Linked DNA regions of Haloactinomyces albus. The protein of the gene in region 1 binds, or shares a complex with, the protein of each later gene. Links are inferred from orthologs where the notes say so. Each region holds a gene or a part of one and is shown on either strand. Other genes may lie near its edges.

What was found.
Region 2: the proteins of tig (region 1) and rpsG are in contact, whole or in part, in a crystal structure (PDB 3GTY), measured with the Thermotoga maritima proteins. The link is inferred for Haloactinomyces albus from one-to-one orthologs. Residues at the interface, in WP_004081061.1 of Thermotoga maritima: Glu122, Val124, Val129, Leu130, Tyr133, Glu188, Gly259, Ile262, Tyr263, Glu266, Ser270, Glu273, Gln274, Glu277, Arg308, Gln311, Ile312, Ser315, Tyr316, Glu325, Arg329, Arg336, Leu363, Phe366, Trp367, Arg373, Leu377, Arg381, Leu384, Glu387; in WP_004081843.1 of Thermotoga maritima: Lys34, Lys52, Lys55, Glu59, Arg62, Gln63, Glu66, Asn67, Lys69, Val71, Arg95, Ala109, Lys110, Lys111, Gly112, Arg113, Pro114, Glu117, Glu121, Ile124, Ala125, Tyr127, Asn128, Asn129, Thr130, Gly131, Lys135, Asp139, Arg142, Met143.

Annotation. Positions count from the first base shown.
Region 1 is NZ_JAVDXW010000001.1:1,269,586-1,272,829, reverse strand. The notes cover bases 44-2,970. They hold tig (trigger factor), read left to right. Parts: upstream 44-768; coding sequence 769-2,172; downstream 2,173-2,970. Other genes in these bases: JOF55_RS05910 (ATP-dependent Clp protease proteolytic subunit), read left to right, coding at 2,358-2,970; JOF55_RS05920 (ferredoxin family protein), read right to left, coding at 44-529. Outside these bases: more of JOF55_RS05920, read right to left, coding at 1-43; more of JOF55_RS05910, read left to right, coding at 2,971-2,984; JOF55_RS05905 (ATP-dependent Clp protease proteolytic subunit), read left to right, coding at 3,037-3,244. UniProt on the Bacillus subtilis protein: Involved in protein export. Acts as a chaperone by maintaining the newly synthesized protein in an open conformation. Functions as a peptidyl-prolyl cis-trans isomerase.
Region 2 is NZ_JAVDXW010000001.1:2,796,101-2,799,362, forward strand. Bases 1-2,945 are described here. They hold rpsG (30S ribosomal protein S7), read left to right. Parts: upstream 1-1,210; coding sequence 1,211-1,681; downstream 1,682-2,945. Other genes in these bases: JOF55_RS13200 (TNT domain-containing protein), read left to right, coding at 1-455; rpsL (30S ribosomal protein S12), read left to right, coding at 837-1,211; fusA (elongation factor G), read left to right, coding at 1,759-2,945. Outside these bases: more of fusA, read left to right, coding at 2,946-3,262.

The DNA.
Region 1 (3,244 bases):
GCGTGGTCTCCCACAGCGCGCCGTCATGGCGACCCGCGAGTTCCTCGATCAGCGCACGGCCCCGGACTGCGCAGCACTGGTCCCGCTTGCCATTGGTGCAGACGAGCAGCACGGGATCGGTGACCGCATCACCCCAGTGATCGTGCTTGCCGTCCGCGAGTCGGTCGAAGTCCAGGGCGAGCAGCTCGGACGGATCCGTCGATTCCGCCGTGCGCAGCCAACTCGCCCCCGGCCGGGTGTGCGCCAGGTAGATCCGACGGCTTCCGCCGTCACCGGCGTCCGGATGTCGCCCGGGGCGCCGGATCAGCTGTACGCGAACACCGCTGGAGTCCGCCCGCTCGGCCAGGGCGGCTCCCAGCTCGGCGTCGAGGTGACTCTGCGTCAGCGCATCGCGTCCCCACGGGCCGTGCTGCTCCAGGCACAGCCACGTATCGGCCGCCGCGGCCGTGCCCGCGAGCGGCTCGCCCAGGGCCACGGACAGCGCCGCGCACCTGCTTGCGCCGGTGGTTTCGGTGGAGCACTTATGCACTCCTCCACCTCAACACGGCCGCGGCGAGCGGACATCCTCGCCCGTCGCCCCGCAGTCCTCGGGCGTTCACGCACGCATGGGAAGATGTACGGGGAATATGCATGACCCGAGACGGGGTACTCGGAGCTCACGCAATAGACTCAGAGGTCACCCGGCGTCGACGGAGCCACCGGCGGTCTGCCCCGGACTCCCACCGGCACCGCCGGGGATAGCCAAGCACGTTCGCACTAGGAGACCACGTGAAGAGCACCGTCGAGCACCTGAGCCCGACGCGCGTACGGATCAACGTCGAGGTGCCGTTCGACGAGCTCAAGCCGAACTTCGACCGCGCGTATCAGGAACTGGCCAAGCAGGTCCGGATTCCGGGGTTCCGCCCCGGCAAGGTACCGGCTCCCGTTTTGGAGAGCCGCATCGGTCGCGCCCCCGTGCTCGACGAGGTTGTCAACGAGGCGGTCCCGTCGAAGTACATGGAGGCCGTCAACAGCAACGATGTTCACACTCTCGGCCGTCCGGAACTCGAGGTCACCAACATCGCCGACGGTGAGCAGATCGAGTTCACCGCCGAGGTCGACGTCCGGCCCGAGCTGACTGTGCCCGCCTTTGGCGAGCTGGCCGTGACCGTGGACGACGTCGAGGTCACCGAGGACGAGGTGCAGGAGCAGCTCGACGAGCTGCGCGCCCGCTTCGCCACGCTGACCGGTGTCGAGCGCCCCGCCGCGCACGGTGATTACACCAGCATCGACCTGTCGGCCACCGTTGACGGCGAGGAAGTTTCCGACGCCCAGACCAGCGGCCTGTCCTACGAGATCGGTTCCGGGCAGCTCATCGAGGGCATCGACGACGCGTTGATCGGCGCGAGCGAAGGCGACACCAGGAACTTCACCACCACTCTGGTCGCCGGTGACCATGCGGGCCGAGAGGCCGATGTCACGGTGACGCTCAATTCGGTCAAGGAACGGCAGCTGCCGGAGGCCGACGACGAGTTCGCCCAGATGGCCAGCGAATTCGACACGGTGGAGGAACTGCTCGCCGACCTGCGGGAACGACTCGGCCGCGTCAAGCGGATGCAGCAGGGCATGCAGGCCAGGGACAGGATCCTGGAGGCCCTGCTGGAGAACACCGAGGTCCCGTTGCCCGAGACGGCCGTGCAGTCCGAGGTCGAGGGGCGCGAGCACGACGCGGTGCACCCGTTCGATCACGACGAGGAGCGCTTCGTCGAGTCGCTGCAGCAACAGGGCAAGACCCGTGAGCAGTTCGACTCCGAGACTCGTGAGGAAGCCGAGCAGGCGGTCCGGACCCAGCTCGTGCTGGACACGATCGCCGACACCGAGGACATCTCGGTCTCGGACAACGAGCTCACCGAGCGGATCATCTACCAGGCGCAGCAGTCCGGCATCAGCCCGGACCAGTACGTTCAGCAGATCCAGCAGTCCAACCAGTTGGGCGTGATCTACGCCGACATCCGCCGGAGCAAGGCCCTGTTCTCCGTGGTGCGCCAGTCCACGGTGACCGACACCGAGGGCAATGCTCTGGACCTGGACGAGCTGTTCGGCACGCAGGAGGAAGGCGGCGAGACCGAGGAGCAGCCCGAGGTCGTCGAAGCCGAATCCGAGGAGCAGTCGCGCAGCACCGGCTCGGAGTGATCGAGTCGAAAAACACGCTAAGAGCGAACGTGGGCGGTACTGGGAAGCTGGTGCCGCCCACGTTCGTTAGGGTCTGTTGTAACGGATCACCGGCTACACCGGCAGCCCGGTGACGGACAATACTTCAACGCGGCCCGGTCGACCGATATGACGACCGGGTCCATTGTGGAAGAAGGCAGGGAGACGTGACGCAGCACCAGACGGTTCCGGCGTCCGAGGCGCAGTCGCCGCAGATGCGGACCACGAGCAGTGGACTCTCGCTCAACGACTCGGTCTACGAGCGGTTGCTCCAGGAGCGCATCATCGTGCTCGGCTCCCAGGTCGAGGACACCATCGCCAACCAGATCTGCTCCCAGTTGATCCTGTTGGCCGCCGAGGACACCGAGCGCGATATCTCGCTCTACATCAACTCGCCCGGTGGTTCGGTCACCGCGGGCATGGCCATCTACGACACGATGCAGCTCATCAAGCCGGACGTGGTGACCGTGGCGATGGGCTTCGCCGCGTCGATGGGGCAGTTCCTGCTTTCGGCGGGTGCTCCGGGCAAGCGTTTCGCGCTGCCGCACTCGCGGATCCTGATGCACCAGCCCTCGGCAGGTCTCGGTGGCACGGCCTCGGACATCGCGATCCAGGCCGATGTGTTCTCCCGGCACAAGCGTGAGATGGCCGAACTGATCGCCGCGCAGACCGGCCAGACCGTCGAGAAGATCACCGCCGACTCCGACCGCGACCGCTGGTTCACCTCGGACGAGGCTCTCGAGTACGGCTTCATCGACCACATCGCCAACCGCGCCAACATGCCGAGCGCCTGATCGCGCCCGTTCGCGAACGTGCCGGCCACCATAGTCACGAGGAGTCACTGACGTGAACTCATTCCAACTCCCCCAGTCCCGGTACATGCTCCCGTCCTTCGTCGAGCGCACCGCCTACGGGGTCAAGGAGTCGAACCCGTACAACAAGCTCTTCGAGGAACGCATCGTCTTCCTCGGGGTGCAGGTCGACGACGTCTCGGCCAACGACATCATGGCGCAGCTGCTGTATCTGGAGTCCGACGACCCGGACCGGGAGATTC
Region 2 (3,262 bases), 1.5 Mb from region 1 along the record:
TGGACGAGCTGCCGCTGGCCGCGCTCGACGGCAAGTACCTCGATGAACTGCGAGCAGGTGTCGAGATCGACCGCTTCGGTGCTGTCGAGGGTAATCTCGCCCACCTCGCGGGCACGGCGCTGCCGCAACGCGGTGTCCCGCCCACGGCCGAGCCGGGGCAGCATCGGCGGTACCGGGTGACCTCGCCGTTCGCCGTGGTGATCGGAACGGTACGCGGCGAGGACGGCGTGGTCGGTGGTGGAACCGCTTTTGTCCTCCCGCAGTCGCCTGCCGAGCTCGTCGCGGGGGGACTGGCTCGTCGAGGTGTGCCCCGCACGTGTGCGGGACTCGCCGTGAACGATCGGGCGACGGGTGCGAGAGTGCGACACCCTCTTGCCTCGGCAGGTAGAGTACCGACGTGTGGCGGGGACGAACCCGCGCCATCGAGTTCGTACCTGCCGTACCCCCCGTTTTGACCCTCTTCAAACGGGGCAGGTATCTTTATTGCTCGGACCCGAAACCCATCGGGTCGGTCCGTATGCCCATGCGTACCAGTGTCCGCGTAGTTCGATGGTCACGATGACCGCAGCGGGCGATACGGAACTCCTCCTGACGGCCCACTGGGGTTCACTCCCGCTGGGGCGCCATCGACGCCGTAAGGCAGAGGCGAGGGCGACACGCCCGACCTCGTGTCACGGGGTGGCGTGGGGGAGTCCCAAATGCACAGTGCCACCATGGTGCTCGATACCGGGCGAGAAACACGGTGCTCGGCGCCAGGGTACGAACGGTGCTCGCCACGAGCGCTGGTGTGAACGAGTACCACCGAAGACGCGAACGCTCAAGCAGAAAGCCGGTCCATGCCCACCATCCAGCAGTTGGTCCGTAAGGGCCGCCAGGACAAGCCGAAGAAGGTTACGACTGCGGCGCTTCAGGGAAGCCCACAGCGGCGTGGCGTGTGCACCCGCGTGTACACCACCACTCCGAAGAAGCCGAACTCGTCACTGCGCAAGGTCGCCCGTGTCAAGCTCACCACCGGCATGGAGATCACGGCCTACATCCCGGGTGAGGGGCACAACCTGCAGGAGCACTCGATCGTGCTCGTTCGTGGTGGCCGTGTGAAGGACCTTCCCGGCGTGCGATACAAGATCATTCGCGGTGCGCTCGACACCCAGGGTGTGAAGAACCGCAAGCAGTCTCGCAGCCAGTACGGTGCGAAGAAGGAGAAGCGCTGATGCCTCGCAAGGGTCCCGCCCCGAAGCGGTCGCTGGTCGCCGACCCCGTGTACAGCTCGCCGCTGGTCACCCAGCTGGTGAACAAGGTTCTGGTGGACGGAAAGCGTTCGCTGGCCGAGCGGATCGTGTACGCGGCACTGGAAGGCTGCAGGGAGAAGACCGGTACCGATCCGGTGGTGACGTTGAAGCGTGCGCTCGACAACGTCAAACCTTCCCTCGAGGTCCGCAGCCGCCGTGTCGGTGGCGCGACCTACCAGGTTCCGATCGAGGTCCGTGCGGGCCGTTCCACCACCCTGGCCCTGCGCTGGCTGGTGCGTTTCTCGCGGCAGCGCCGCGAGAAGACCATGATCGATCGACTGACCAACGAACTGCTCGATGCGAGCAATGGTCTCGGCGCGAGCGTCAAGAAGCGCGAAGACACGCACAAGATGGCGGAGTCCAACAAGGCCTTCGCGCACTACCGGTGGTGACGTCGGGTCGGCTTCTGCCCGCCTCGGCTCACCGATTCGACAGCTTCCAGCTGCTGTAGGGAACGGGGAGAGAACTCGTGGCACGCGACGTGCTGACTGACCTGACCAAGGTCCGCAATATCGGCATCATGGCCCACATCGACGCGGGCAAGACCACCACGACCGAGCGGATCCTGTACTACACCGGGATCAACTACAAGCTCGGCGAGGTCCACGACGGCGCTGCGACGATGGACTGGATGGCCGAGGAGCAGTCACGGGGTATCACCATTACCTCTGCTGCTACCACGACCTTCTGGGGCGACAACCAGATCAACATCATCGACACCCCGGGGCACGTCGACTTCACCGTCGAGGTGGAGCGGTCGCTGCGCGTCCTGGACGGTGCCGTCGCGGTCTTCGACGGCAAGGAGGGTGTCGAGCCGCAGTCCGAGCAGGTCTGGCGGCAGGCGGACAAGTACGACGTGCCGCGCATCTGCTTCGTCAACAAGATGGACAAGCTCGGCGCGGACTTCTACTTCACGCTCGGCACGATCCGGGACCGGCTCAACGCCCGTCCGCTGGTGCTGCAGCTGCCGATCGGTACGGAGTCCGACTTCGAGGGCGTGGTCGACCTCGTCAGCATGAAGGCGCTGACCTGGCGCGGTGACGTTGCCAAGGGTGCGACCTACGAGATCGAGGAGATCCCGGAGGATCTCGTCGAGACCGCCCAGCGCTACCGCACGGAACTGGTCGAGTCCGTCGCGGAGTCCAGCGAGGACCTGATGGAGACCTACTTCGGTGGTGAGGAACTGACCACCGAGCAGATCAAGCAGGGCATCCGCACGCTCACCATCAACCGCGAGGCCTTCCCGGTCCTGTGCGGCACCGCCTTCAAGAACAAGGGTGTCCAGCCGATGCTGGACGCGGTACGCGACTACCTGCCCTCGCCGCTGGACGTTCCGCCGGTGAAGGGGATGCTGCGCGACGGCGAGACCGAAGCCGAGCGCAAGCCCAGTACCAAGGAGCCGTTCTCGGCCCTGGCGTTCAAGGTCGCCGTACACCCGTTCTTCGGCAAGCTGACCTATGTCCGGGTCTATTCCGGCAGGATCGAGCAAGCCCAGCAGATCATGAACTCCACGCGGGATCGCAAGGAGCGCATCGGAAAGCTGTTCCAGATGCACTCCAACAAGGAGAACCCGGTGGACGAGGCTCAGGCCGGGCACATCTACGCGATGGTCGGGCTCAAGGAGACCACCACCGGCGACACCCTGTGCGACATGCAGGACCAGATCGTGCTGGAGTCGATGAGCTTCCCCGAGCCGGTCATCGAGGTGGCCATCGAGCCGAAGACCAAGGCCGACCAGGAGAAGCTCTCGACGGCGATCCAGAAGCTCGCCGAGGAGGACCCGACCTTCCAGGTCAAGCTCGACGACGAGACCGGTCAGACCATCGTCAAGGGAATGGGCGAGCTGCACCTCGAGGTGCTGGTCAACCGGATGAAGTCGGACTTCAAGGTCGAGGCGAACATCGGTAAGCCGCAGGTGGCCTACCGGGAGACGATTCGCAAGACGATCGACAAGCACGAGTTCACGCACAAGA